3 regions of the Pseudoalteromonas sp. MMG012 genome follow, and region 1 is predicted to be linked to each of the others. Evidence: predicted binding sites of a transcription regulator. Region 1 holds the regulator's gene; each other region holds the start of a gene.

Evidence for each region. Region 1 encodes FliA, which starts transcription of late flagellar genes. Its sites were predicted from a motif close to CTAAAGNTNNNNNNNNNNNNGCCGATA; they were not measured.
Region 2: the regulator FliA is predicted to act here: its motif matches at 7,836-7,862, upstream of J8L97_RS18970 (DUF5610 domain-containing protein).
Region 3: the regulator FliA is predicted to act here: its motif matches at 9,112-9,138, upstream of J8L97_RS03285 (DUF3530 family protein).

The regions. Positions count from the first base shown of each region.
Region 1 covers NZ_JAGJEF010000005.1:36,647-46,906, reverse strand. Annotated here, with positions in the region: gene J8L97_RS02865 (chemotaxis protein CheA) at 1-1,568, opposite strand, end outside; gene J8L97_RS02860 (protein phosphatase CheZ) at 1,584-2,366, opposite strand; gene cheY (chemotaxis response regulator CheY) at 2,386-2,769, opposite strand; gene J8L97_RS02850 (RNA polymerase sigma factor FliA) at 2,808-3,518, opposite strand; gene J8L97_RS02845 (MinD/ParA family protein) at 3,545-4,405, opposite strand; gene flhF (flagellar biosynthesis protein FlhF) at 4,398-5,915, opposite strand; gene flhA (flagellar biosynthesis protein FlhA) at 5,937-8,036, opposite strand; gene flhB (flagellar biosynthesis protein FlhB) at 8,180-9,310, opposite strand; gene fliR (flagellar biosynthetic protein FliR) at 9,314-10,093, opposite strand; gene fliQ (flagellar biosynthesis protein FliQ) at 10,096-10,260, opposite strand, start outside.
Region 2 covers NZ_JAGJEF010000075.1:267-10,526, reverse strand. Annotated here, with positions in the region: gene J8L97_RS19020 (type II secretion system protein N) at 1-530, shown strand, start outside; gene J8L97_RS19015 (UPF0149 family protein) at 533-1,126, shown strand; gene J8L97_RS19010 (hypothetical protein) at 1,515-1,718, opposite strand; gene J8L97_RS19005 (hypothetical protein) at 1,730-2,077, opposite strand; gene ccoG (cytochrome c oxidase accessory protein CcoG) at 2,359-3,786, shown strand; gene J8L97_RS18995 (serine/threonine protein kinase) at 3,854-4,828, shown strand; gene J8L97_RS18990 (thiol:disulfide interchange protein DsbA/DsbL) at 4,844-5,467, shown strand; gene J8L97_RS18985 (thiol:disulfide interchange protein DsbA/DsbL) at 5,483-6,112, shown strand; gene J8L97_RS18980 (DUF523 domain-containing protein) at 6,172-6,627, shown strand; gene trmA (tRNA (uridine(54)-C5)-methyltransferase TrmA) at 6,637-7,734, opposite strand; gene J8L97_RS18970 (DUF5610 domain-containing protein) at 7,921-9,015, shown strand; gene murI (glutamate racemase) at 9,089-9,877, shown strand; gene J8L97_RS18960 (RNA-binding protein) at 9,867-10,260, opposite strand, start outside.
Region 3 covers NZ_JAGJEF010000006.1:842-11,101, reverse strand. Annotated here, with positions in the region: gene apaG (Co2+/Mg2+ efflux protein ApaG) at 1-203, opposite strand, end outside; gene rsmA (16S rRNA (adenine(1518)-N(6)/adenine(1519)-N(6))-dimethyltransferase RsmA) at 187-993, opposite strand; gene pdxA (4-hydroxythreonine-4-phosphate dehydrogenase PdxA) at 993-1,982, opposite strand; gene surA (peptidylprolyl isomerase SurA) at 1,996-3,288, opposite strand; gene lptD (LPS assembly protein LptD) at 3,305-5,551, opposite strand; gene J8L97_RS03300 (phosphotransferase) at 5,641-6,651, shown strand; gene murU (N-acetylmuramate alpha-1-phosphate uridylyltransferase MurU) at 6,648-7,325, shown strand; gene djlA (co-chaperone DjlA) at 7,315-8,154, shown strand; gene J8L97_RS03285 (DUF3530 family protein) at 8,184-9,080, opposite strand; gene J8L97_RS03280 (GGDEF domain-containing protein) at 9,268-9,996, shown strand; gene J8L97_RS03275 (DUF368 domain-containing protein) at 10,195-10,260, shown strand, end outside.

The DNA of each region.
Region 1 (10,260 bases):
TCAGATAAACGGCTAGCCTGATCAGAATCAATAACCCCTTTCCCAATCGCTATTTTCTTAAGCTTTTCTGGATCCATACCTGCACCATCATCTCTGATGGTTAACAATATATGATCTCCTTCTTGGGAGGCTGATAACGTAACCGTACCCGTTCTTGGCTTGTTTGCTGCTTCACGAACATCTGGCATTTCAATACCATGATCGACTGAATTTCGCACTAAGTGAACGAGTGGATCTGCTAACGCTTCAACTAAATTTTTATCTAAATCAGTCTCTTCACCTTCCAAAATTAAATTAATATCTTTTTTCAGGCTTCGAGCTAAATCCCTAACAACGCGAGGAAAACGACCAAACACTTTTTTAATTGGCTGCATCCGAGTTTTCATTACCGCGCCTTGTAAATCAGCAGTAACAACATCTAAGTTAGAAATAGCTTTACCCATAGTTTCACTATTTGTATTGTTAGCTAAACTCACTAACCTATTTCTAACCAAAACTAATTCACCAACCATATTCATGATTTGATCTAAACGTTTTGTATCCACTCGTACAGTTGTTTCTGCTTGCGCAGCAGCTGGTTTTTTAGCCACTGGCGCTTTCGCTGGCGCAGCCTTAGCTTCAAGTTTAACAACTGGTTTCGGTGCTGGTTTTGGTTTTGGCGTTGGTGCTGGCGTAGCCGCTTTTGGAGGCTCAGGTTTTTGTATAGATTCATTCTGTTTAGAAGGTGCTTCTAACTCTGTTGAACGTGGAGCCCCCCCCTTGCCATGAAGTTCATCTAATAATGCTTCAAAATCATCATCATTGATTTCATCGTCAGCGTTATCACCTCCGACAGCCGCACTTGGCGGTGACGAATTTCCTGTAGTTGATGATTCCGCCTCTATATTACCAAAACTACCAACGCCATGTAATTCATCTAGTAGACTATCAAATTCATCATCACTTATATCACCATCACTGCTGCTCGCAGCTGGCGCTGGCGCTGGAGTAGGAGCTGGTCCTTGCCCTGATCCATGAAGTTCATCCAATAAATTTTCAAATTCATCTTCTGATATCTCATCAATACCACCATCATTTTCTGTAGCAGGCGCTAAGTCCGCCTCAAATAACACATCATCGACAGGTGGTGTACTAACCGGCTCGGGCTCGGTTGCAACAATTGGCGCTTCATCTTCTGATTCTGGTCGACTTAATTGATGTAACGTCTCTAATAATTGAGGGTCTGCAGGCTCTGGTTTTTCACGATTTTGAATATGCCCAAACATCTCATTAATGGTATCTAATGACTGTAGAATCACATCCATCAATTCGGAGCTAACGCCTCTTTGCCCTTGCCTTAATACATCAAACACATTTTCAGCACCATGACATGCATCAACGAGTTCGGTCATACTTAAGAAGCCGGCTCCGCCTTTGACAGTATGGAAACCTCGGAATATGGCGTTCAATAACTCCTTATCTTCAGGATTGTTCTCCAGTTCTACCAGTTGTTCTGATAATAGCTCTAGAATTTCTCCTGCTTCAACAAGAAAGTCTTGTAAGATATCTTCATCGACTTCAAAGCTCATGTACCTACTCTCCTATTAGAAGCCTAAACTAGACAATAAATCATCTACTTCATCTTGCCCAGAAACCACATCATCGCGAGTATCCGCATCCAATATGGGGCCTTCGGGACCTGATATAGCATCTATGTCTACTTCAGTTGCTTGAACTACCGCTTGCTCAGCGATTACGTCACTTTCTTGGGCTGGTAGTTCATCAGTCGTACCAAAAACGGTAAGCATATGGATAAGGTTATCTTCAACTTCCCTGACAAGTTCAATAACACGGCGAATAACTTGACCGGTTAAATCTTGATAATCTTGTGCCATTAGCACGTTAGTCATCAGGCCCTGTAACTCGTCAGTACGAGTTTGAGAGCCCTGCATAAAACGATCTAGGTCATGACAAAGCGTTTTAAATTCACCGAGTTGGATATCTCGGCTCATTAAACGATCCCACGTAGGCTTTATCTCTGAGATCTCGTCACCTAACTGTTGCGCTAAAGGTAAGCTAGCCTCTATTGCATCCATTGTTTTGTTAGCTGCATTCTCAGTCATTTCCATGACATAATTTAAACGTTGTTTAGCGTCAGGAATGGCTTCAGTCGTCAAATCAGCAAGGCGAGTATCGAGTTCGAAACTTTTTAGAGACTCATGCAATTGACGGGTTAATTTACCCACCTCCGCAAACAACTCGGACTGTTCTTTATTCGCAGCATCCAGTATAAGTTGGTCTGCTTTATCTTGCTCACCTTGTTCCAAATAAACAACAAGTTGTTTAGCTTGCTCAAGGGTGATTTGAGGCACAGAAGGCGTTGACATAAGCCTCTCCTTCTTATTGTTAACCTAAACGTTCAAACACTTTTTCTAACTTAGTTTTTAGCGTTCCTGCAGTAAACGGTTTAACTATATATCCATTTACACCAGCTTGCGCAGCAGCTACTATCTGCTCTTTTTTCGCTTCTGCTGTTACCATCAGAACAGGTATGTGCTTTAAACTATCGTCAGCCCTAATTGCACGCAATAAATCTATTCCTTGCATACCTGGCATATTCCAGTCTGTTACAACAAAATCAAACTCTTGATTTTGAAGCATAGGAAGCGCCGTACTTCCATCATCAGCTTCTTGTACATTTGTAAAGCCTAAGTCTCTAAGTAAGTTTTTGATTATTCTCCTCATTGTAGAAAAATCATCAACCACGAGAATTTTCATGTTTTTATCCAAAACATCCTCCAGTGAGGTTTCAACCTATTATTTTTACTCTAATTGACCCAGTCATTGATTTTAGCTTTGAGCTTTATCATTGCCTGCCCATGGATTTGGCTAACACGAGATTCACTAACATCAAGTATCTGGCCTATTTCTTTTAAATTCATTTCGTCGTTATAGTAAAGAGAGAGTACTAAACTATCCCTTTCTGGTAGCGATTGTATCGCTGTCAGCAACGATTCATTAAAACGTTCATTTTTAACGTTATTAAAAGGTTTGTCTAGCGATAAATCATGGTTTGCAGGAGTAATCACGTCTTCATCAACGCCTAAATCCTCGATACCGATAATTTTACTCGCATTTACATCATGTAGAATATGATGGTACTCATCTAACGTAATATCAAGTTTTTCAGCAATTTCAATATCTTTTGGTTCTCTTCCCAACGCAGATTCAAGGAAAGATATCGCTTCAGCCACCGTCCTGCTGTTTTTATGAACAGAACGTGGAGCCCAATCGCCTCGGCGGATTTCATCCAACATCGCGCCCCGGATCCGAATACCCGCGAATGTTTCAAAACTTGCCCCTTTACTGGCGTCAAAGTTTTTTGACGCCTCGATGAGACCAATCATACCTGATTGAATTAAATCATCTAATTGAATATTTGCAGGTAGCCTTGCCAATAAATGGCATGCCACCTTTTTTACAAGTGATGCATGACGTTCAACCACCATGCTCAAGTGTTCTGTTGTTTGATACCCCATCGCTTTACTCACCGATGATGCCATAGTTACCCATTGACAAGTTGTTCAATAAAAAACTCTAAATGCCCTGATGGCTGATGTGGTATAGGCCATTTAGCGGCCTTGCTTGCCAGCCCACGAAATGCAACCGCGGCTGGAGACTTAGGAAATAGCTCAACAATTGTTTTTTGACGCCGCGAAGACTTTCGCATGTTTTCGTCATACGGAACTGTTGCAACAAGCTCAAGTGCCACATCTAAGAATCTATCCGTCACTTTAGACAGTTTAGCAAATAACTCTTGGCCTTCTCTTAAACTACGCACCATATTCGCAACTATTTTAAATTTGTAAACGCCATGCTCTCTGCTTAAAACTTTAATCAATGCATAAGCATCTGTAATGGACGTTGGCTCATCACATACAACGACCATTACGTCCTGTGCTGCTCTAGAGAAGCTTAGCACCATATCCGAGATACCGGCGGCAGTATCTACAATTAAAATGTCAAATTCAGTATTTAACTCACTAAATGCCCGGATCAACCCAGCATGCTCTGCCGGTGTAAGCTCAACCATATTCTGTGAGCCGGATGTCGCAGGCACTATTTTTATGCCTGCTGGCCCTTCAACTAAAATCTCATCTAGCTCACATTCGCCCGATAAAACATGAGATAAATTCTTTTCGACACGCAGACCCAACATGACATCACAATTTGCCAACCCTAAATCAGCGTCTAAAACTAATACTCTGTTACCTTGTTGACCTAACGCTATAGCCGTGTTCAAAGACACATTGGTTTTACCCACGCCACCCTTACCACCAGTAACGGCTATGACTTTAACACCATGGTTATTATTTTGATTCATCCTACGCAGGCCACTTGCTTGATCTAAAACTGTGTTAATCATACATTCCTACTGTCTGAGACGCCACTGCTTCGCGCCTCGAATGTTGTGCTTTTATTCTCTTTAAATACAATTGCTCAGCTTTTTTGACTAACTTTTGAGCATTTGCCACTCGAATGTCTTCTGGCACCCGTTGACCATTAGTAAGATACCCTATTGGCAAGCGATTTTGAATCGCAATACTGATAATCTCACCTAAACTTAGACATTCATCAAGTTTTGTGAAAATACAGCCACTTAAATTTACTTTTTGAAAGTGACGGACCGACTCTTGTAAAACATGCATCTGTGAAGTCGCACTTAATACTAAATAACTTCTAATATCAACTCTTGCACTACGCATTAAAGTATTTAATTGTTCTGTTAATCGCAAATCTCTTTGACTCATTCCTGCTGTGTCTATTAATACTAGACGCTTATTGCGTAAATGATATAAAACTTCTGCTAATTCATTGGCATCTTTTACTTGCTTTACAGGACAACCTATAATCCGGCCATATGTCGCTAACTGCTCATAAGCACCTATTCTATACGTATCTGTCGTAATTAGCGCTACTTTGTCAGCTCCATATTTTTGTGCGCCTAATGCCGCAAGTTTTGCCACAGTGGTTGTTTTACCCACACCAGTTGGACCAACTAACGCATAAACACCACCTTGGCGTAAGATATCATTATTGGTTGTATGCATTTGGTTTACGACCATATTAAGCAATGCATTCCATGCTTCTTTGCGCGAAACATCATCTGGAATAAAACACGCCATTTGTTCCGCAACCTCTGAATCAATCCCCATACCTTGCAGGCGATCAATTAAACAGGCTCTAGTAGGATCTCTGCGTGCCATATCTTGTTGCATCAATCCGGAAACTTGGTGCTCTAACAACTGACGAATTGCATTCATTTCTTCGCGCATTGACGTCATTTCGTCTGGCTGGACTTCATCTGACTGTTTAACTATATCATCACCAAATCCAGACTCTAATTCATCCTCAAACTTCCAATCAGCGTTGCTTTCAGTGTGACGAGCTGAAATATCCATTGGTTTTGATTTCGTTGGTCTAACATGACTTTGTTGAGTCGGCGCGCTTTGACGCTGTCCCATTGAACCATATTGACCACCGACTTCTGCATGCTTATTGAATACTTGGTCTGTATCAATACCAGATTGCGAAAACATCGATGCCAACTCAGGAGAACGGGGACGAGGTGCTTGGCGCTCTAACAGAGCTTGCAAGCTATCTGCAACTTGAGCTTGTGGCTCAGGCCGTGCTCTTTGAGGCTCTGGACGTATAAATCTAGGCGGTTGTGATTGCGGTTGCGTAACCGTTTCTGCTAGATTTTCTGAAACCTGAGGTTGTTTCACTAGTTCTCGGTCATTATCTACCGCTGCAACGATCTCAACACCATCTGCCAACTTTTTATTTGACATGATTACAGCATCAACGCCAAGTTCTTCTTTGACTTCCTTTAATGCTGTGCGCATATCTTTAGCAAAAAAACGTTTAATTTTCATGTTACAACCCCTTGAGTCCTATTATTGTCCAACTGAGCTCACAATCTTGATTTGCCTTTCATCTGGTACTTCTTGATATGACATCACTCGAAGTCCAGGTATTGTATGTTTAACAAATCTTGAGAGCACACTTCTCAACATACCTGAGGTTAATAAAATAGACGGGTCACCTAACATTTCTTGCGTTTGATGCGCTTCTCGTAACGATTCTTGAAGCCGCTCCGCAAGGCCTGGTTCGATACCTGCCCCTTCATCACCTGCGTTCTGAAGTGACTGATGCAACATCTGTTCCAACTCAGGCGCCAATGTTATGACAGGGATTTCTTCCGCAGCTCCTACTGCATCTTGAATAATCAATCGTCGTAACGAGATTCGTACAGCCGCGGTGAGTACATCTGGGTCTTGACTACGAGGACCATACTCTACGAGCGTTTGAATTATTGACCGCATATCTCTAATTGCGACCCCTTCATTAAGTAAGTTTTGCAATACTTTAACGATAGTCGTGAGAGGTAATACATCTGGCACCAAACCTTCAACAAGTCTCGGATGACTTTTCGCCAAAATATCTAGTAGGTTCTGAACTTCCTCATGACCTAATAGTAGTGATGCGTTATTAGTCAACAGTTGGCTTATATGTGTTGCTACGACAGTTGCAGCATCAACGACTGTATAACCAAGAGAATGCGCTTCATCTTTCTGTTCGGGTTTAATCCATACAGCCTCTAAACCAAATGCTGGATCGGTTGTAGCAACACCATTTATTGGACCAAATACCTGGCCCGGGTTAATTGCAAGCTCATCACCATGCTTTAATTCCCCATCTCCGGATCCCACTCCCATTAAAGTAATATTGTATGCATTGGGGTCTAACTCTAAGTTATCTCTAATATGTACTGGTGGAACCAAGAACCCCAGTTCTTGAGAAAGCTTTTTACGAACACCTTTGATTCTACTTAATAGTTCACCACCTTGTGCTTGATCTACCAACGGTATTAGACGGTAACCAACTTCAAGCCCAATAACATCCACAGGCTGAACGTCGTCCCAACCAAGCTCTTTTTGATCTTGTTTTCGAGCTGCGATGTCACCACCTTTGGCTTCTTCCGCTTGTTTAACTTCCTCTGCTTTTGTTTTTTGGGACTGAGTGTAATACGCCAAATATCCGAGTAATGCACCTAAACTCAAAAATGCAACATGAGGCATCCCTGGTACAAGTCCCATAACAATTAAAATTGCAGCAGCTATTGATAATGACTTTTCATTACCAAGTTGGGCCTTAAATTGATCTCCCATATTGTGAGATTCATTTTGTCTAGTAACAACAATTGCAGTGCCGATAGATAGAAGCAACGATGGTAATTGCGCCACAAGTCCATCCCCAATGGTGAGTAGAGTATAAACCTCCATTGCTTTACCAAACCCGAGATTGTGTTGGATCATACCAACAAATAAACCACCAATAATATTAATAGCTAAAATAACAATACCTGCAATAGCGTCCCCTTTTACAAACTTACTGGCACCATCCATTGACCCGTAGAAATCAGCTTCACGGGTTACTTCTTCTCGCCTAGCTCGAGCATCGTCTGCACTAATAAAGCCTGCATTTAAATCTGCATCAATCGCCATTTGTTTTCCTGGCATTGCATCTAATGTAAATCGTGCTGACACTTCAGAAATACGCCCGGCTCCTTTAGTGATTACAACAAAGTTAATAATAATTAGAATTAAAAAGACCACTAAGCCGACCGCGTAATTTCCGCCGATGACCACTGAGCCGAATGCTTCAATTACTTTACCAGCCGCATCACCACCATTGTGCCCTTCAAGCAAAACAACTCGTGTACTCGCGACATTTAATGCCAATCGCATAATTGTTGCAATAAGTAACACTGCTGGAAACATACCAAACTCTAACGGTTTCATGGTGTAAACAGTTACCAATAGAACGACTAGTGCTAGCGCGATATTAAAAGAAAATAAAATATCTAGTAGGAAAGGAGGCAGAGGTAAGATAACCATGCCTAGCGCAGCCAGAACCATTAGAGGGGTACCTACACCCTTTGCATATTCTTTCTTATCTCTATTGATTTGCTGTAAAACTGCTTTAAAATCCATAACTTAGTAACTACAAAATATTGACACTGACTAGTACAAAGCAAGTTATGCGCCATAAAGTTACTAACCCTAAATTTATAAGGTAATGATGAAAAATGTAGAGCATAAATAAATGTTACGCTTGTCTAAAAAAACCGTGAAGTTTAATGTTTCAACTCGTTGGGAATAGGTAGATCGTCATTAAGCGCTGTCGGTCGCTTGCCTCGGCCCTTTTGAAAGCGCTTTAACTGAAATACAAAAGCGAGTACTTGTGCTACGGCTGTAAACAATTGATCTGGTATTTGCTGGCCAACTTCAGTGGTATGGTATAAAGAACGTGTTAAAGCTGGTGATTCAACAATAGGCACTTCATTACCTATTGCGACCTTTCTTATTTGCATGGCCAGTTCATCAACACCTTTCGCTAGTACAATGGGCGCACCGGCTTTTTCCGTATCGTATTTTAATGCAACGGAATAGTGCGTTGGGTTAGTAACAATCACATCTGCATCAGGCACATCTTGTATCATACGACGCTGGGACATCTCTCTTTGAGTGCGACGGATACGCGCCTTAATTTGTGGATCACCTTCCGAATTTTTATATTCATCTTTTACTTCTTGCATCGTCATTTTAAGCTGTTTATGGTGATTATAGCTTTGGTAAGGAGCATCTATGGCTGAAATAATAATTAACGTACAACTTAACGCTAAAAACATCCATGCCAAGATTTCTAATGCGTGAATGATGCTACTGGGGATTTGCTCGACACTTAAATGCAATATTTCATAAAAAAAAGTGTTTATCAAGTAAATAGCAAAACCTGCTACCAACCCAAATTTAAGTACCGCTTTTACTAGCTCAATACCCGCCTGTGGGCCTAGCATTCTTTTAATACCTTTTGCCGGAGACATTTTACTGGCTTTAGGTGCCGCTGCCTGCCAACTAAAGTTAAAGCCGCCTAATAAAGTATTACCAACAATAGCGGCTATTACAATGATAAAAACAAACATAGACATTGGGAAAATAAGCTCGGAAAACATCTCCCCCCATATAGAGAACATCTTGGTTGTATCGTATGTTTCATTACGGTTTAGGCTCAATGCTCGGCCCATTATATTATACAGCCCCTTTCCTATATCAGGTCCATACAATAGCAATGATATTGAGGAAAAAATGAGTACAAATGTGGTCCCTAACTCTTTCGAACGTGCAACTTGCCCTTTCTTACGAGACTCATCTATTTTTTTCCCCGTGGGTTCTTCCGTTTTTTCTTGACCCGAATCTTCTGCCATATGCTATACCGTACAACCAATTAAATTGCACATTAGTTCAATTGTCTTAAGCCATTGAAATTCATATTGCACTAAAAAATTTCCTAACGTAGCCCAAATAATAGTAAGACCTGCAACAAGGGTAAATGCAAAACCAACTGCAAATATATTCATTTGCGGCGCAGCACGGGTCATAATGCCCAATGAAATATTAATCACCAACATGGCTGTTAACGGTGCAAGGGATAACGCCATTGCCGTTGAAAACATCCACCCTCCCCAATTCACTATTTGCCAATAATTATCGACAATCCACCATTGCCCATTAATTGGAAAAGTTTGAAAACTAAACACTACCATTTGAATCATCATTAAATGACCATTCAAAACAAAAAACAATAATGTAGCTAAAATCAAGTAAAACTGACCAACCGCAGGGACACTCAAGCCATTAGCGGGGTCAACCACAGAAGCAAAACCAAGGCCCGTTTGCATAGCCAAAATCTGCCCTGCAATAATAAATGTATTAAGTAGCAATAAAGATGCAAATCCAATGGCTATGCCAATGATCATTTGTTGAATAACAACGAAAATCATAGAAAATGAGAAGAGGTCACTAAATTGCGAAGTAGGTAAAACAGGCATCACGGCAAAAGTAACCGTTACAGACAATCCAAGTTTTATTCTCGTTGGTACACTCTGTGCCCCCAGCCCAGCCATCACCATAATCATCGAGCTAATACGTACTAAAGGAAGTAAAAAATCGCTTAACCACTGGACTATAATCGCAAAAGGAAACTCCACGACTAACCTGCAATTTCAGGAATTGATAAAACTAAACCAGTGAAAAAATCCATCAACTCTTGTGTGAGCCAATGCCCCCCAGCAATCAATGCTAAAATTGTAACAATTAGGCGTGGTAAAAAACTCAACGTTTGTTCATTAATTGACGTAGCTGCCTGGAAAACAGC
Region 2 (10,260 bases), on a different contig from region 1:
TTACCGGGAACTTGCAAGGCAAAATTAATTTTGGTAATGCCCGAGACAGGCAGGAGATTTCGGGAAATGGCCAATTCGTTGTGGGGCTCACAAATCAATCTATTGAGCTCAGTGATACCACAGTGAGATTTAGCGTTGAACAAGCAATGTCTCAAGTTACGCTGCCGTTACCTGTACAGGCGAAAGGACGAGTATTACTGGATATTGATACGTTCAATAGTGGTGCACCTTATTGCAATGCGTTAGCTGGCGAGATCCGTAGTCCTGGTATTAGCGTACAAGGACTCAGTGGTTGGTTTGACATTGGAGCTTTAGGCGGGTCTTTGAGTTGTAAATCAGGTAATATTTCGGTTTTGGTTGATCCAGATAATTCACTAGGCTTACAGGCAGATGCGACACTTGCAGAGCATTTTCAGTTCCGTGTAGCAGGAAATATAAAGCCACAGGCCTCTTTACCAAAAGAAGTGCACGATGCGGTAAAGTTTCTTGGTAGACCAGACTCTGATGGCCGTTATCCGGTGAACTTATAATTATGGATGGCATTGATTTTAAATATACTGCACAGCAACAAGCGGTGTTAAATCAGTATTTTTCAACGCGTGATACGGCATTTAATTTAGAACAGGTGGCTGGTTATTTTTTTGCTCAAATTTGCTCACCAGATGCAACGGAAGTTGAGCAATGGATGAAGGTAATAACCGCCGAAGATGATGCGATTTCTGAAGACGTGGTCTTTGCATTAATGGCATTACATCATGACATTAGTGAGCAGGTTTATAGCGATTGCTTTTGTTTAAAGTGGCATGAAGACACTCATTACCTTGATTGTCAGCAATGGAGTCGAGGGTTTTTATTGGGGGTTACCCCTTATTATGAGCGACTCATACATGCCCAAGAAGTCAGTGAAGAGCTGAAACAAGCTTTACAAATGTCTACTGAGCAACTGAGCTTTTTTACCTTAGAAGAGTCGCAAGTCAAAACATATTGTCAGCAAACACATACCGATATGACATTATTTATCCAACAACAAATGCAGCTGGCGGGCGAGTTTGCGGGTGGCTATGCACAGTTAATTGAAGCCACTGCAATAAGTAGTGGTTTATATGACTCTGAGAATGACTTTTAACTAACCTCAGGTTTGGGTAAGGGTTTTGGAATAGAAAATGTTTTGTAAACACACTTACGTACAATCCAATGATGGTATTTCGTTCAATATCAAGGCGCTTTTATGCAGTAATAGCGGGCTATTAGAAATGAAAGCAACGCCGAGAGTGAGAAAAATAGCTTTACTGGGCAAATTCGCTTATCCAGAGCTGAATAACCTCAGGTTTGGATAAGGGTTTTGGAATAGGAAATATTTTGTAAACCAACTTACGTACAATCCAATGATGATATTTTGTTCAATATCAAGGCGCTTTTATGCAGTAATAGCGGGCTATTACAACTGAAAGCAACGCCGAGAGTGAGAAAAATAGCTTTATTGGGCAAATTCGCTTATCCAGAGCTGAGGTTAACTAACCTAACTCTAATTCAATATGTGTGCAGCCTCGAGCGCAGCAAATAATGCCCTGTTGAGTGTTACTTGTCGCCAGATCAAGCGTTAATGGCTGTTGGCACGTTTCACATAAAATAGTTTTACCTTTCCCCAGCTTTTTTAGAATAGTGCGTTGCTTATCGAAAGAGTGTGCGCGCTGCTTATTTAATTGACTAAAGTCCATTATCTGCCTTTTTATTTATTCAATATATCACTAGTAACGTTACATACCTGCATGAGAGTAGGCGCGTATAAGTCAAGGTTGACGTCATTTTCTTCGCAATAACGTAAATGAAATTCACGTAATTTTTCATCGGTGGCCAGTGCTTCATTGATGTAATTTTGTTCTTGAGTGCTTAGAGAGACAGTGCGTGTAACGCTTTCTCTTGCTTGTTGTGCCGCAGGGCTGCGTGTTATTTTACTGGACTCGCTTAATACATCTATCCCTTGATTTAGTAGTGTGTCGCGAGGTCCTTTAATTGACGGGTGATCAATGGTAAATAGCCCTAATATAATGATCACCAGTAGTAAAAATTTCTTCATAACGGTAGTAACCTTGATCTTGATAGCTTAATTGCGGCTATTAGTGTAATAAAATGCTGCTTTTAAAAGCAAGTTTAGTACTCAGAGACTGGATCAAATAATGCCATTTTATTTATTAATTAACCACCAAGCGCATCGTTTTATCGTAAAGTGTTGCTCAGTTTAGAGATTCTTGTGTGATTTTGTATCCATAACTTACTAAGCTTGCTTATAATATCCATATGAATAATAGGGTCACTGTAGCAAGTAACCTGTCGATCGTAGCGGCTTAAGGAGCTTAGATGGACAAGCAAATAAAGATTAAGAATATCCCATCCGAGGTCAAAATACAGAAACCGGATGACCTCCAACCTGATAGATTCAACCCTCGTAATCGTATTTATGTACGTGCGGTGAAAGGGTTACATCAGTTACTACGGCAAAGAATCGGGTTTATTGGCATGCTGGCATTTATGGTGTTACCGTGGATCAGCTTTCATGGACAGCAAGCGGTATTATTTGATTTGTTTGAGCAAAAGTTCAATATTTTTGGTTTAACACTGCTCCCCCAAGATTTAACTATTTTGGCTTTTATTTTAATGATTGCCGCATTTGCTTTGTTTTTGGTCACGACTTTCTATGGTCGCGTATGGTGCGGTTATACATGTCCGCAAACGGTATGGACATTCATTTTTATCTGGTTTGAGGAAAAGTTTGAGGGCAAAGCTAATCAGCGTAAAAAACTCGATCAACGAGAAATGAGCTTTGATAAATTTTGGCGAAAATCCGCTAAGCATATTAGTTGGGTGCTGTTTTCTTTGTATACCGCAATTACCTTTGCAGGCTACTTTACGCCTATTCGTACGTTATTACCTGAGTTATTGGCGCTGACAGCAAGCAGCTATGCCTTTTGGAGTATTGCTGTTTTTACGGTTTGCACTTATGGCAATGCAGGGTGGATGAGAGAAATTATGTGTTTACATATTTGTCCTTATTCACGTTTTCAGTCAGCGATGTTTGATAAAGATACTTTCACGGTAAGTTACGACGAAGCCAGAGGTGAGTCGAGAGGTCCTCGTTCTCGTAAGCAAGATCCAAAGGAGTTAGAACTTGGCGACTGTATTGACTGTAATTTGTGTGTACAAGTTTGTCCAACAGGTATAGACATACGGAACGGGTTGCAATATGAGTGTATCAATTGTGGGGCATGTATAGATGCCTGTGATGGTGTAATGGAAAAAATGAACTACGCTCCGGGTCTTATTTCTTACACAACAGAGCGGAATTTAGAGAGCTCAGCGGAACGCACTAAGCCCATCAGAGGGAAATTGGTTGGGTACTTGCTCATCCTCATCGTTTTATGTGCAGCATTAGTGATGAATATTGCTATGCGCAAACCGATGGAGCTAGATATTATCCGTGATCGAAATCAACTTTATCGGGTTAACTTTGATGGCTTAGTAGAAAATACCTACACACTAAAAGTAATTAATAAAGCACAATCCGCGCAAACATATACTGTCGAGATTAAAGGGCTCAGTCATTACCAAGTAATTGGCAAATTATCACTTCATGTCGAAGCGGGCCGTTCTATGAATTTACCTTTATCAGTGATCATTGATCCGTATGACTTAAACAAGCCAGTAACAGAGTTTACATTCGTTATTGCGCCAATAGATAACCCAGAACAGCAGTTATCACAACAGACTAACTTCTTTAAAGGAAGATAATTCAGTACACTACCTAGTATGAGTTAAAAGCGGGGTTAACCCCGCTTTTTTAATATTTGAGAGTACTATGAGTGAATTTAGCTTTGCCAACTTAACACCAGACTTAATTCTCGATGCGATAGAAAGCATTGGCATTTATCCAGAATCGGGTTTGTTAGCATTGAACAGCTACGAAAATCGAGTCTATCAATTTAAAGCAGATGATAATTGCCGCTATGTTGTTAAGTTCTATCGACCCCAGCGTTGGACTAACGAGCAAATACATGAGGAGCACTCGTTTTCTCTTAATCTACTTGAAGCTGAAGTTCCTGTTGTTGCGCCAATTGTGCGAGATGGCACCAGTTTATTTGAATATCAAGGTTACCGTTTTACGCTGTTTCCAAGTGTGGGGGGGAGACAATTTGAGATGGATAACTTAGATCAGCTTGAGATGCTAGGGCGCTATATTGGTCGTTTACATAGTGTTGCAGGAAATCATGTATTCACTCATAGGCCAACAGTTAACACACAAGATTATTTACATCATGCCCGAGAGGCTATTTTATCTAGCCAGTTGTTGTCAAAATATATGGAAACGCCTTTTTTGACAATATTAGATCAGCTGATAGATAAAACGGAACAAACATATTATAAAACTGACCAAATCCGTTTGCATGGAGACTGTCATGCTGGCAATATCTTGTGGTCAAATGATAAATTGTTACTTGTCGACCTAGATGATTGTCGACAAGGTCCAGCGATTCAAGATCTCTGGATGATGTTAAATGGAGATAGACAAGAAAAAGCGATGCAGTTAGATACACTTCTGTGTGGCTATGAAGAATTTCAAAGTTTTGATCACCGTCAATTAGGTTTGATTGAACCTTTACGAGCGATGCGAATGGTGCATTATATGGGCTGGCTTGCGACTCGATGGCAAGATCCTGCATTTCCACGGAACTTTTCGTGGTTTGCTACAGACAAATACTGGGAGCAGCAGGTCTTAGCGTTAAAAGAACAATATGCGGTATTAAATGAACCCGCTATAAAACTAATTCCATAAATTTGAGAGAGACCGATGTTAAAGAAATTACAATTTGCAGTATTATTATTTTGTTTGCCCTTATTTGTTATGGCAGCCGATTTTACGGATGGTAAACATTACCAAACACTGACTACTGAAAAAAGTGCCTCACCAAAGGTAACAGAATTTTTCTCATTTTATTGTCCTCATTGTTTTCGTTTTGAACCTGTAGCGAAGGCTTTAGCGGATAATTTACCAAAAGGGGCTGTGTTTGAAAAAAGTCATGTAAATTTCCTTGGCGGCTTGTCTGCAGACGTACAAAGTAACTTAAGTTATGCCTACATTGTGGCTAAAAATGCCGGTAAGGGTGATGATATTGCTGCGAAACTGTTCGATAGTATTCATGTGAAAAAAGTGCCATTAGATAACATTACTGATTTAAAGAAGTTATTAGAGGTGAATGGCATTACGGGCGCACAGTTTGACGCCGCATTAGCAACCATGCCAGTGATCAGTGAAGAAAAAGCGATGCAAGATGCACAAGAAAAGTTTTCAAAGGCGGGAGCGCTAACAGGTGTACCTACTTTTATAGTAAATGATAAATATAAAATTAATGTGAGTGAGTTACAAAGCCAAGACGAATTAAATGACTTAGTAAAACACTTATTAAAAAAATAAGGATTGGAGAATTTAATGTTAAAAGTAATTAAAGCGGCAGCGATAGCGATGATGATGCCTATGCTGGCCAATGCGGCTGTATTTGAAGAGGGCGTTCATTATGAAGTGATCTCAGAACGCGGTACTAAAAAACCAGAAGTAACGGAGTACTTTTCGTTCTATTGCCCAGCATGTAATGCATTTGAACCCTTGATTGCTAAAGTTAAGCCGAAACTAAATGAAGGTGTTAAGTTCAAAAAAAGCCATGTTGACTTTGTTGGTACGCGAGATGAAAAATTGCAGAAAATTATGAGCAATGCGTTAGCTACCGCAGAGGTGCTGCCACAAAAAGATAAAATCGTGACTGCTATTTTCACTCATTTACACGGTACGCGCGGTAAAATTAATGAACTTGCTGATATGAAAGATATTTTTGTCGCGCAAGGCGTTGATGGTGAGAAGTTTGATAAACTGTATAAGAGCTTTTCGGTACGTACAAAAGCATCGAAAATGGTCAGAATGCAAAAGCAAATGCAAGATAAGCGTGCTTTGACTGGCGTTCCTACTTTTATTGTTAATGGTAAATATAAGCTGCGTTTACGCGAGTCTAAAACAACCACACCAGAGCAAATTAGTGAACTAATCAATTACCTTGCTGCAAAGTAAATATTTGTTAGACTTAAAAAGCCCCGCATAAGCGGGGTTTTTTGTTTAGGAGAGTCACGATGGAAAAGGTTTTGGTGTCGAGTTGTTTGCTTGGGCAGCCGGTTCGATATGATGGTCAGGCACAGCGGCTGAGCGACCCGTTTATATCTCAGCTGTGTGAGCAACAACGCGTGGTATCATTTTGTCCAGAGGTGGCGGGTGGGTTACCTACTCCTAGAGACGCAGCCGAAATTTTGATGTCACAGATAATTACTGTAACAGGAGTTGACGTGTCAGATGAATTTGTAAGAGGTGCAAAATTGGCTTTAGCACACTGTTTAGCAAGCAATATACGTTTTGCTTTGTTGAAGGAGTCGAGCCCATCATGCGGTAGAAATACGATTTATGATGGGTCGTTTACAGGTAATAAAGTTGCAGGCATGGGTTGGACTGCGAAGCTCTTAGAGCAAAATGGTATTCGTGTTTTTAGTGAGGAGCAGATCCCAGCATTGAGCAAAGCGCTGAGATCACTTTAATGAAAGCGCTTATTTACGTTGTAGAAATACACCTGACTCAACATGATGGGTGTATGGAAACTGATCAAAAATAGCGATACGCGAAACACTATGCGTTTCACAGAGTAACTCTAAATCACGTTCGAGTGTGTCTGGGTTACATGAAATGTATATCACATTGTCGTAATTGGCGACAAGACGGCAGGTTAGTTCGTCCATGCCAGCTCGGGGTGGGTCAACTAGGATTGTTTGACAGTTGTAATCTTTAAGTTCAATGCCATTTAATCGCGAAAAACTACGCTCGCCTTTCATCGCCTGGGTAAATTCTTCACTAGACATTCGTAAGATATCCAAGTTGTTTACCTTATTTGCGGCAATATTAAATTGTGCTGAGTGAACTGACGGTTTAGATATTTCTGTTGCGAGCACTTTATTAAAACTACCAGCCAGAGCAATCGAAAAATTCCCGTTACCACAATATAACTCAAGTAAATCGTTCTCTAATGGTACACAGAGTGACTGTGCCCAGGCGAGCATCTTCTCATTCACAACGGCATTAGGTTGGGTAAAGCTATTCTCAACTTGTTGGTAGGTATAGGTCTGTCCATTGACGTTTAATTGTTCGGTCACATAATCATGTTCGAAGATCACTTTTTGTTTTCTCGCACGCCCAATAAAATCAACTTTATAGGTTTGCTTTAATTCAGTCCGTAGCGTCTCCATTGCTGCTTGCCACTGTTCGTCTAGTGGTTTGTGATAAAGTAAACTAATGAGAATCTCTCCACTTAGCGTAGATAGGTAATCAATCTGAAACAGCTTACGACGCAGTATTTCATTGTGACGTAATTTATCCATCATAACGGACATTAGCTCACTGATAAGGGGGGCAGCTGGATCGAATTGTTCAACGCGTATTTTCTGTTTCGTCGCTTGATCAAACATGATGTGGTATAGATCATCACCTTCATGCCATACTCTAAATTCAGCACGTTGGCGATACTGTGTTTTCGGAGAATCGTATACCTCTAAATCAGGAGCATCAAAACGCGCGAATTGTTGAGAAATGCGCTGCTGCTTTTCTTCAAGTTGCTGGGCATAAGTGGAAGTATCAATTGTTATGATGGCCATGATCAGAATTACCTTACTATATAGAGACGCGCTATTTTAGGCACCGTTAGAGATTTGTCCAGTGTATCGCGAAAAACGCGCTTACTTTCTATACTAAATAACTTAAGCTTTATTTAAACCTGCCGATAATAAAGGCATTGTAGTTGGCTCTTTTAGCCTACTAGTTTCACCGTGTGGAGCCACATCATGAAAATAGGACAACTTAATCAATTGCTTAACCCTGCTAGCTCGTTTAGAGCAGGTAATAGCAAACCATTTATGCCGACCATTCAGAATAATGCAGATAGTTACTCTGGAGATAAAAGTAAATTGGCTGCAAAGTTTTTAGACGACAAGCTTGCTGAAGCTCTTGGTATTGAGAAAAAACCCGAAAAAGAGAAGCCGCTGTTTGACTTTGAGTCGATTGTCAAAAATGTTTTGGATTTTGTGAAAGGCGCAGTTAATAAAGCTAAAGCAGACGGTAAAGACGATGACGAACTACGAAATATGCTAGGGGAGGCGCGCAAAGGTGTGCTGATGGGCATAGACGAAGCAACGGATGAGCTAAAAGAAAGTAGTATTTTTAATGATGAGATTGGCGAAGGTATTGCAAAGTCTAAAGAGGGTATTTTTAATGGCTTAGATGAATTCGAAAAATCATTGTTTGAACCTCAACCAGACAAAATGTCAGTAAGTGCAGCGCAATATGCGAGTTTAGCAAACCAAGCTGATTATACTTTTACCACGGCAGAAGGGGATGAAGTACAAATTACTTTTAGTGACGCTTATTCTCAGAGCCAAGGTGCTAGTTATGCAAAAGAGGGCAACCGAGAAGGCTTTGCGTATGCTGAGCAAAATAGGCAAGAGGTGAGCTTTTCGATCAGTGTGAACGGAGATCTGAACGAAGATGAGCAAAAAGCCATTAATGAGATGATGAAAGATATTCGAGACGTCAGCGACTCTTTCTTCGGCGGCGACTATGATGAAGCATTCGACAAAGCAAAAGAGTTGAATATAGGCAGTGATCAAATAGCTAATTTTACGATGGATTTGAGACAAACTAAAACTACTGCGGCAATTAGCCAATATCAACAAAGTAATCCGCTTAAAGATTTAGAGAAAGCACTACAACCTCTAGATAAACAATTAGAAACGATCAATGAAAGTGCAAAGTCGTTTGGATTAGAGAGCCAACTGCCAGATATTTTGGAATGGATGAATCATGGTCAAGATAGGCTTAATAATTTTTTAGATTATGCTGAGGGTTTTTTTACGCAACTGAATAAGCCCCAAGAGCGTTAGCGATAATTAGGGATTCATTTTCTGCTTTGTGCGTGGCACACTGCGCGTCACTTTATAATGGCGGAGTATAGTTGTGTCACCACATGTATTGGTATTTGATTCGGGGATTGGTGGAACCAGTATTTTACAGCATCTTGAATCTAAGCTCCCACATGCACAATTTAGTTATGTGATGGATAACGCACTATTGCCGTATGGTTTACAATCAGAAACGGTTATTAAATCAAGACTAGCAGCGTTAGTTACACGCATTAAAGAATTGGATCTTCAAGTGGATCTCATTGTTATTGCATGTAATACGGCGTCAACCGCAGCACTAAATGCAACACGTCAGTTAACGAATATTCCCATTGTCGGGGTCGTGCCTGCGATCAAACCCGGTGTATTGCTGAGTAACTCAAAGCATATCGCCTTGTTGGCAACGCCCGCAACATCAAGCAATGCATATACGTACGGACTCATAGAGGAGTTTGCACAGAACTGTAAAGTTGACTCACATCATTCAACCGTTTTAGTGTCGTTAGCCGAAGCTGCTTATTGGCAACAAGAGCTTGACAATAATGTGGTATTTGCTGAACTTCAAACACTCAATATTGATCAGAGTGTAGACGTCATTGTACTTGGTTGTACGCATTTCCCTATTTTAAAAGCTGCTTTGACATCATTTTATGGCAGTAACGTTAAACTTGTGGATTCAGGAGAGGCAATTGCTCGACGTGTGTTGTCTATTTTGGCACATCCAAATAATACAAAAGGGTCTAGCGAAGAGAGAATAAAAAAGCCATTACAATTTTATGCAACGGCTCCTGATAAAATAAGATCTGATGATCGTGTCATCTTGCAGTTAAATCTTAGCTACTAGCCTCTTCTTCTTCCGCATCGTACTGCTTTTGTTTTGCAGCTCTTACTTTAAGCGTTCTTTGTTGGAACTCTTGGTCGTTTAATGCTGAAATAGCTTTGTCAGCATCTCGCTCGGCCATTTCTACAAAGCCAAAACCACGACGTTTACCTGTGTTTTTGTCTTTTAATAGACGAACGCTAAAAACTTGTCCTTGTTCTGAAAATAACTCTCTTACGACGCCTTCATTGGCTTTATAAGGCAAATTGCCCACGTAGAGAGTTTTAGTTTTAACTTCTTGCTTTGCTTCTTGCGGCTCATTAGAAGTAAATATAACAACTAAACCTCCTAGAAGAATACCAGCAGCAAATAAGATAGGTGCGCTTAATGCAATATTAGAAAAAACA
Region 3 (10,260 bases), on a different contig from region 1:
CCATCGATTTCAGACTCTTTACCATTAGCATCGGTTATAAGCCAGTGGCGGCTCTCCAGTTTCACACTACACAAGCTATGGTTTTTAATGGTAACCGTATAGGCGAACACATACTTATTTTTTTCAGGTTGTGATTGAGCTTCCACATAAAAGGTTTCAACAGAAACCTTTATGGGAGAGCCTAGATTACTGCTTATTGTCATAAATCCAGTTTGCTATATCAATAAATTGAGAAAGGGACAGGTTTTCTGCACGTTTAGTCGCATCAATACCAATTTCAGCCATTTCGTCACTTGTTAACAAGTTTGATAGACTGTTTCTTAATGTTTTTCGACGTTGGTTAAACGCTTCTAAACATACCGTGTTTAGAACTTTTGTACTTTTTGCAGATCTTTGCTCTGGTTTTTTAGGTATTAGACGGATCACCGCAGAGTCAACCTTTGGCGCGGGTTTGAAACACTCTGGTGGTACATCTATAACAGGCATGGCGTGACAGTAATATTGTGTCATCACACTCAATCGGCCAAAAGCTTTAGAGTCAGGGCTTGCAACCATGCGCTTTACAACTTCTTTTTGAAGCATGAAGTGCATGTGCTCCACATGGTCCGCAAATTCAAATAAATGAAAAAGTAAAGGAGTTGACACGTTATATGGTAAATTACCAAATATTTTCAGTTTTTCACCATCTTGAATAAGCGAAGAAAAATCAAACTTCATTGCATCGCCTTGGTGGACTGTTAGCTTGTCACTCATAAATGGATGTTTTATGAGACGCTCAGCTAAATCTTTATCAAGTTCAACAACGGTAAGTTTGTCACTTAATTCCACCACTGGCTCAGTAATAGCACCAAGGCCAGGACCAATTTCGACTAAGTTGTCTGTTGGCTTAGGGTCAATGGCTGTTACTATTTTGTCGATGATCATGTCATCGTTTAAAAAGTTTTGGCCAAAACGCTTTCGGGCACGATGCCCTAAATGTACTTTATCAGTCATTAATTCTGTGCTTTTTTATGGGCGAGCTTAATTGCTTCGCGGATAGCTAAATCAAAACTACCTACCTCAATGTTACCTGTAGCGGCTAAATCTAACGCGGTACCATGGTCAACAGAGGTTCTTACAAAGGGTAGTCCAAGGGTAATATTAACCGAATTACCAAATCCTTTATATTTTAACACAGGTAAGCCTTGATCGTGATACATTGCAAGCACAGCGTCGGCATTATCTAAATATTTTGCTTGAAATAAGGTATCAGCAGGCAGTGGTCCTATGAGGTTCATCCCTTGTGTATTTAATTCTGTGAGGGCTGGAGTAATCGTCTCTATTTCCTCTCGCCCTAAATGACCATCTTCACCAGCATGCGGGTTTAAACCACAAACTAAGACTCGTGGATTATTAATACCAAACTTACTTTTGAGATCATCGTGTAAGATATTGATAACTTTAGTCAGTCGTTCTGTCGTAACAGCTCTCGATACATATGCTAGGGGTATATGGGTGGTGACTAACGCAACTCTAAGGCCCTCAGTTGCCAACATCATTACCACATCGGAAGTATTGGATTGCAATGCGAAATATTCAGTATGGCCACTAAAAGAAATGCCTGCACGGTTAATAATGCCTTTATGAACAGGTCCTGTAACCACTGCATCAAATGTACCATCCATATTTTTTTCAGATGCAACTTTTAATGTTTCCAGTACATAATTACCATTTTTTTCATCAAGGACACCCGCTTGTACATTACAGCCTTTTTCTACTTGTAAATAATACAAACAGCCTGCTGGTGCAGGCTGTGCCTCTTCATTCGCATTGAATGGCAGCAATGTGATAGGGATACCTAGCTCAATCGCGCGCTTTTCAATAATAGTACGATCGACGACGGCAATAATTTGCGCGGACCATACTTTTTGAGCCAGTTTAATAACCAGATCGGGTCCAATACCAGCAGGTTCCCCTGGCGTAATTGCAATTCTGAGGCACATATTTATATCCATTTTATTCTGTAGGGAATACATCAATATGTGCTTGTTCCCGAATTTCACGCTGCCACTTAAAGCTTTCTTCTTTGAACTTCCTGTTAAATAGTAGCCCGTGAGCACGGCTTAGTTTCGCTTGGTCTGTTTTGTCAGCTGTACGTGTATCTAACAATTGAACTATGTGCCAACCAAATGTACTTCTAAATGGTTCACTGATCTCATTCTTATCTAGTGAAAGAAGGGTGTTTTTAAATGCGGGTACGTAAGTTGTTGGATCTGTCCAATCATATTCGCCACCTTTGAGTGCAGAACCTGGATCTTCGGAGTGCTCTTTTGCCAGTTCTGCAAAGTCAGCCTCACCTGCGCGAAGCTTAGTCGCGAAACCAGAAAGCATATCACGGGCTTTTTCTTCACTGAGGATAATCGAAGGCTTAATGAGAATATGACGTGAGCGTACTTCAGTTGTTTCTACAACTTCACGCCCGCGAATATCTTGTACTTTTAGAATGTGGAAACCGGCACCAGAGCGAACGGGCCCAACGATGGCATCTTTTTTCTGGCCTTTAATTGCCTCTGCAAATAACGATGGCATTTCATTAATGCTCATCCAGCCTAATTGTCCGCCTTCAAGCGCTTTTGGACCACTTGAAGAAGCGATTGCAATACGTTTAAACTCTTTACCGTCGTTTAAAAACTCCATTACGTTATCAGCACGTTCACGCGCATCTTGAATCTCTTCCGGGGAGGCTTTATTTGGAATTTTAACAAGAATATGACCAACGTCGTACTCTTCAGGGGTTCCTGTTTGTTGTTCTAGAATTTTTTGTAAATTAGCAACTTCTTGTGTACTAATATAAATGCGTCGGTCGACATTTGCTCGGCGAACTTGACCAATGGTGATTTCTTTTCGAAGCTCCTCTCTGTAAGCTTGGAAGCTTTCTCCACTGGCTTCTACTGAGCGTCTGAGATCAGCTATAGTCACATTTTGATCCTTAGCGATATTTGATATCGTTTGATCCAGTTGAGAGTCTGAGATCTCCATACCCATGCGCTCAGCAAGTTGTAGCATTAAGGATTGGTCGACTAGTCTGTCAATAGCTTGTACTCGAAGCGTTTTATCGGAGGGTAATTCCGTGCTTTGCTGTTTAGCTTGCTCTTTAACCCGAGCAATAATTTGATTAACCTCACTTTGTAATATGACACCTTCGTTTACAGTGGCAACAATCTTATCCATCTGAACACGTTGAGCCAGTGTTGTGTGACTTATACTGATACCCAATAGGGTAACTAACAATAACTTTTTAAAATTCATAGTAATCTAATATTTATTAATTATTTAAAAAATAAGGTCGACGGTAGCCGAAGATACCTTGTTGTAATCGCTGACTTACAGCATTATTTGATTTGCCACCCAATCCATTTAATACAAAATTAAACCCAATGCTGGTGTCGAATTGTGCATCATCATGTGTAATCGTTTGGTTTAAATCTGTTTCTATGTGTCTTCCACCCGTTATTTGAATAGCCCAACAGCAACTTTCGTATTGTATACCGGCGAAGACTTCGACACTCCGAGAGGCATTTAAGTCTCGGTGATAGCTTGCTATAAATTGCCAATTATCATTGATTGGTAGGCTGCTAAACAGACCAACTTGATCAATTTCATATCCTGAGACACTATTTGCATAACGATGGTTCAATTGTACTAACTTATTATTGTCTCCTCGGTAGTCTAGTGTCGTATGAGACTGAATTAGCTCTTTAGAGTCTGCGTCATACTGTATTCCAGCCGAGAAATACCAACGACGATGCCAATGTACCATGGTTTCCGCTGCAAACAATGCATTGTAGTTGGTTTCTGAATTATTGGCTTGTTCAGTAGGCTTTACATCGTCACTGAGGTAAATTATTTGGCCGATACTGAAATTGAATCTTTCTGTGTTTTTAGTATCAAAAAGGCGTGTTGTGGCACCTAGAGTAAATTGGTTCGCTTGCGCTATCCTATCAACACCTGAGAATCGTTGTTCACGAAATAAGCCAGCAAAGTCATCTTGCATTTTGGTTGTATCAAAAAGACCTATGCTGTCTTGCTCTCTTTTTGGTGTGTACAAATATTGAATTTGCGGTTCTAAAGTTTGCGTGCCACCTTCACTAAAAAATAGCGTGTCTCTTTCCAAATTCAGCTGTGCATGCATTCTTAATTTTGGCATGGTTCGAGTAACAGAATCTTCATACGGTGTATTGTGTAAATCACCATGCTGCTCATATCGTGTATGTAATAAGCTAGATTCAGCTAAGAAAGACCATGCGTATTCTTCAAATGATAGGCTAACTTTTGGCTCTAAGTGCAACCGAGAAGCTTCTGTTATTGTTAGTTCGTCATTCCGAAAATGACTGAACTCACCCAATATAGATAGTTGCAAGTGGTGCCACTGAAAAGGTACTCTGTTTTTCCAAGTTATTTGTGGTAAAGCAGCGTATGACTCTGTGTGGTCGCCTAGTACCTCGAAGCTTTGTAATTTTATATCAGTGATCCAGTCATCGCCGAGGTAGCTGATGATACCAGTACGATACAGTTGAGTATCGGTTTCGTTGGCGTATTTTGAGCCTAAATCGGTTAGATATGCATCATCACTGACATTGGTAATGTCAATATTTAGGCGCCATTGGTCGGTTAAGTAACTCTGTTGCTGCCAATGGACTAAATAACGGCTTTCTAGCTGGGGGTCTGCATCGTCTTTATCTATATACTCAACACCTAAAAGGCCTTGATGTTGTTTGGTTAGGTACCTAAATTCAGAAGTAACTTGGAGCCCTTTGTTTGACATATACCTAGGAGTGAAGGTCGCATCATAATTGGGTGCTATATTCCAATAGTAGGGGGTTGCCATTTCAAACCCGTATCGACCAGAACTGGTCAAAGTCGGAGTTAGTAGGCCAGACTTTCGTCGTTCATCTATGGGAAATGTGAAATAGGGAATATAGATGATAGGTGTATCAAGAATCTTCAAAACTGCGTTGTAAGACTCCCCCCACCCATTGTGCTTAGATAATGTGATAGTACTTGCTTCAATTTGCCAAAAAGGGGCTTCGACTGGGCAAGTGGTAAAAGTTGAATTATATAAACTAATTTCAGATTCTGATGCATATAGCTTCTCAGCACCACCACGACCAATTTGTTGTGTTAATTGATAGTCAGCGCCGAGTAAGCTGATATCATTATTATTTAAATCTGCGTATAAACCGGTGCTATTAACGAGAGTAAAAGCATCTTGATAGACAAGTGGGCCTGTTGCATTGAGCAAACCTCGTTCTTTGTCGATTAAGGCTGAGCTTGCTGATAGATGCATTTTCTGGGTGTTGACATCGACGTTACCTGAAAACTCAGCACTGGCTGTGCCTTGCATTTCAACGTTATCTGCCTGAATATCTATAGCATTGGAAGGCAAAGATTTAAGAGGTTGCCAGTTTGTCGGTTGAAAGTACTGACTGCACTGCATCGGTGTAGAATTTGATATTGCTAACGCTGGTGCGCTACTGAGTGTCAGTGCGACGACCCCCCAAGTTTTACTCATTTATTAACCTTGTTGGCCTAGTATAATTATCTAAGCAAGACATAATAAAGTAAAACTCAGTTAAATACAGTAATTAAGAATGGAATTTTGTGACAAATAATAAAGAAAGACAAACCTATATCGAGCAGTTTCTAGTTGGGTTTTTTAATGATGAAGCATATCGTTGTGAAGTTGTAACCGCAGATGCGAGTTTTCGTCGCTACTTAAGGGTATATCATGGTGAGAAAAGCTACATTTTGATGGACTCAGAGCCCAATAAAGTAGATAACCAGCCGTTTGTAGATCTTAATGCAAATTTTGCCCTCGCAGGCATAAAAGTACCTAAAATTTTAGCGCAAAATATGCCGCATGGCATTTTACTGCTAGAAGACTTAGGCGCAGAGCATTTGGCTGATCATATCAGTGATCCGAGTAGGTTGGAGCACTATATGGCCATTTTAGATATTTTACCATCAATAGCGACAGTCACTAAATCAACGTCTATGAAACCGTATGATGATGGTTTTATAACTCAAGAGTTGGAAATATTTGAAAATTGGTTATTAAATTCTTGGCTTGACTATGAACTCGAAGGCACTGTTAAAGAGCGATGGCAAGAAACGAAATTGTCATTGGTAAGTAGCATAGTAGAGCAGCCAAAAGTCACGATGCATCGTGATTTTCACAGTCGTAATATTATGCGGCATGACCATCAATGGGCTGTGATAGATTACCAAGATGCTGTTCAAGGGCCTATCACATATGATGCTGTATCCTTATTGCGAGATTGTTATTTTAAGTTACCAGCAGATGACTTTTTAATACTTCAAAAATATAGTTATAAAACACTGAAAAAAGCACAGTTATTGGGAGAAATGACATATCTCGAATATCAGTATTATTTTGATTTAACTGGGTTGCAACGGCATTTGAAAGCCGCAGGTATTTTTGCCCGATTATTATTAAGAGATAATAAAGCGGGCTATTTGGACAATATAATACCTACATTACAGTATGTTGTAGAAGTAGCTAAGCGGCATGACAATTATCAATGGCTTGCAACTTGGTTAGTGAGTGAGATAATACCTTTAATTAACAGTCAGCTGAATAAATTTAAATGAAAGCAATGATCCTCGCTGCCGGACGTGGCCAACGAATGATGCCGTTGACAGAAAGCACGCCAAAACCAATGTTGCAAGTCAATGGGCAACCCTTACTGACTTATCATATCAATAGATTAAAACTCGCAGGCATTAGTGATATTGTCATTAATTTAGCGTGGTGTGGCGAGGTAATCGAACAGTATTATGGAGATGGAAGTGAGTTTGGGGTCAAGGTCACTTATTGCTATGAACCCGCTGGAGGCTTAGAAACAGCTGGTGGCATTGTAAATGCGTTGCCTTTGCTAACGGAGAGTGAGGACGCATTTATTGTTGTGAATGGTGATGTTTTCACTGATTATGATGTGGCTGCGTTAACACAATTACAGTTATACGCAGGGGAAGCGCATATTGTGTTGGTAGAAAACCCAGAACATAATCTAGATGGGGATTTCTGTTTGGCAAATCAAATAGTAAATACTCAAAAGTACACCTTTTCAGGTATTGGTTTATATACGCGTGACTTCTTCTCATCCTTGTCGGTAGGTGTTCTTCCTTTAGGTCCATTATTGAGACGAAGTATTGAGACCGGTCGAGTTTCAATGGAATTATATTTGGGTCTATGGTCGGATATTGGCACTCCGCAGCGGTTAATGGAAATAAATAAAAATCAGGAGCAAAACAGTGTGGGGTAAATTATTAGGGGTTTGTTTCGGGTTTATGTTTGGTCGTTGGCTAGGCGCTATATTTGGTTTCTGGCTTGGGCATATGTTCGATAAAAGTTTAAAGCAGGACTTTGATAAGGTGGGCGGATTTCAAGGCTTTTTTAAAGGTGATGATTTGCACCAGCGTCAAGCATTGTTTTTTTCAAGTTGCTTTGCCGTAATGGGCCATATTGCGAAATCGAATGGGCGAGTGAGCGAAACCCATATTAAAGCTGCAACACTATTTATGGACGAAATGGGACTGCACGGGGAAGATCGTCAAGAAGCCCAAAATGCATTTAGGTATGGCAAAGGTAATGATTTTGAATTAAAAGGTGCGGTTAACGATTTTAAAGAGGTTTTTTCTCGTCGTTACGATTTGCTGCAGCTTTTTTTAGAGATTCAAATTCAAATGGTGTTTTCAGATGGTCATTTAGCGCCTCAGGAAGTGCAATTATTGCAAAAGGTGAGTCAATTACTCGGTATTTCGAATACGCACTTTCGCTTTATTTTGAAACGTTATCAAGCCGAATTTAAGTTTCGAGAACAACGCGCGCAACATGGCGATTATCAAAGGCAAAAAGGTTCTCAAACAGCTCCGCAGTCAGAAAGCATAACTCGAATGCAAGCATTGGCTGTTTTAGGATTAACTGAACAAGCGACAGATAAAGACGTAAAACGCGCTTATCGAAAATTGATGTCGCAACATCATCCAGATAAGCTGGTATCCCAAGGGTTGCCTCAACATATGATGGAAGTCGCTAAAAAGAAAAGTCAAGATATTCAAGCTGCTTACGAGTTTTTAAAGCACCCATCCTAGTGTTAGATAAAAACAAGCAGCCTAGGTGGTCATAATTGACGAAGAAAACCGTCAACTTCTTTCCTCAGCCGTTGATGTTGCCTGGTTTCTGTCGTTAATCCAAAGAGCTGGCGTTGTCGATAGTCAAATTTACTATTGCGTTTTACCCACCTTATTCTTTCGGGCATGCTGCGAGTAACAGTAGGGTTATCATTGGTATAAAAGATATCAAGTAAAGGTGGGCTGATCACAGATAGGTTTGCAGGTAAGTGACGCTGCCTGCTGCTATTTGGTAACTGTGCACTAATGGCCACAAAAGCGTCGAGTTTTATGTTGGGTAAATCAGCAAGGTATTCACTAAACACGCCGGCGCTAGTACCTTGTGCAATGACAACAAGCTGTTCTTTCTCTAACATTGTTAATTGTGAATATAGTGCTTTGAAAATGTCTATGAGTTGTGTTTTATAGTCGTCTAGTGAATTCTCAGGGACTCGCTCAGCCAGAAATTTAGCGGGTTTTTGCATTTTTTTTTCAGTACTTTCTTCGCTGACTGTTTCTGTATTACTGGAATTACTTGCGTCATCTTTTGGTAGTGTATCATTAAATGCAATGTCTGGAATTTGTATGGCGTAGGTATCAAACCCGTCATCGGTTAACGCGTGGTGTAGGTAATTGAATCCATTATATGAAAGAGGAGGGTGGCCAATATCAGGAATCAAAATGACAATGCCACGTTTGGTTGAGGCCATATATGGAGAATAAATAGCAAAACTATTCCCTTTTGATGTTTCAATATCAATCAATGCATTTTCGTCGATAAATTTCGTTAAATCTCGTTTTTCTACCTCTTGCTTTGCCTCTGGTATGACAAAGTCTGCTGATGAGGCGCTTTTGCATAGTACTAGTGCGCATATTAATAAGAAAAGGTTTATAATTCGCTGAGACATAATACTTCGTTGCTGCTAGGGTTTGATAAGTTATCGGCATAAGTACGTTATTGTTTAGCAGAACACACGAAAAAATAATAATGTACATTGTTGTATATCGATTTATTCTATGTTTCCATAAACGGTCCTATTGCAAGGTATATAGGCAAGATAGTCATTATATCTGTATTGTTGAGAGAGTTTTTTTATGTTGTCTGGCCGTATTAAGCCTTTAAAAATCAACTACAGGCAAGAGTTATTCATTCTTTTTGTTGTCAATATTCTTTGCTTTTTCATTTTTTCAAGTTATGACACGTTAGAGTGGCTTTATCACTTTTCAAGGTCCCATGAAGATTTAGAGTTAGACGAGTTTATTCCCTTATGCTTTTCACTGACAGTAACCTTCGCCTTATTTTCTTATCGGCGTTGGAAAGAAGCACAATTGTTTTATGTTGAGATTGAATACCTGTCGTTTCATGATAGCTTGACAGGATTATTAAATCGCAGAGGGGCGCAGTTAAAAATGGCACATATGCCACAAATCTACACTGAAGCCGCTGTTGTATTTATCGATTTTGATAATTTTAAACAGATCAATCAATTGTATAGTTATGAAGTGGGGGATGAAATACTAAAGCAAGTTGGTAATGCGTTAATGCGTAATTATAACCACGCAGTACTCGCGCGTTGGGCCGGTGAGGAGTTATTAATAATAGCTCCATGTATTAGCCGTCAAATGCTCCCAAGCTTTGCTGATGAAGTTTATCGATGTATCACTAAAAGCGTTGCACTTTCAGCCTATTCAGTCTCCGTAAGTATGGGGGTAGTATGGGGAGATGCTCAGTCTGATAGTCAGCATTTACTTACGTTGGTTGATGAAGCGTTATTGCAAGCTAAGCGTCGAGGTGGTGATCAAGTTAATGTCTTCGATCATTAATGAGTCGCTCACCTAAAAGTTTGATACATAATTACGTATAGCTTCGCTGTTCGTCGTGCCATAATCAGGATAAGATCTAATTATAATAGTATTTTTCTGCGTTACACTTGCATTTTATTTTATACGGAGAGTTCGTCAGTGACAAAACGGTCTGATTCTAAACGAGACTATATTTTTTTATTTTTAAAAGGCGCAGGCATGGGGGCAGCTGATGTTGTACCAGGAGTGTCGGGTGGGACTGTAGCATTTATTACTGGGATCTAT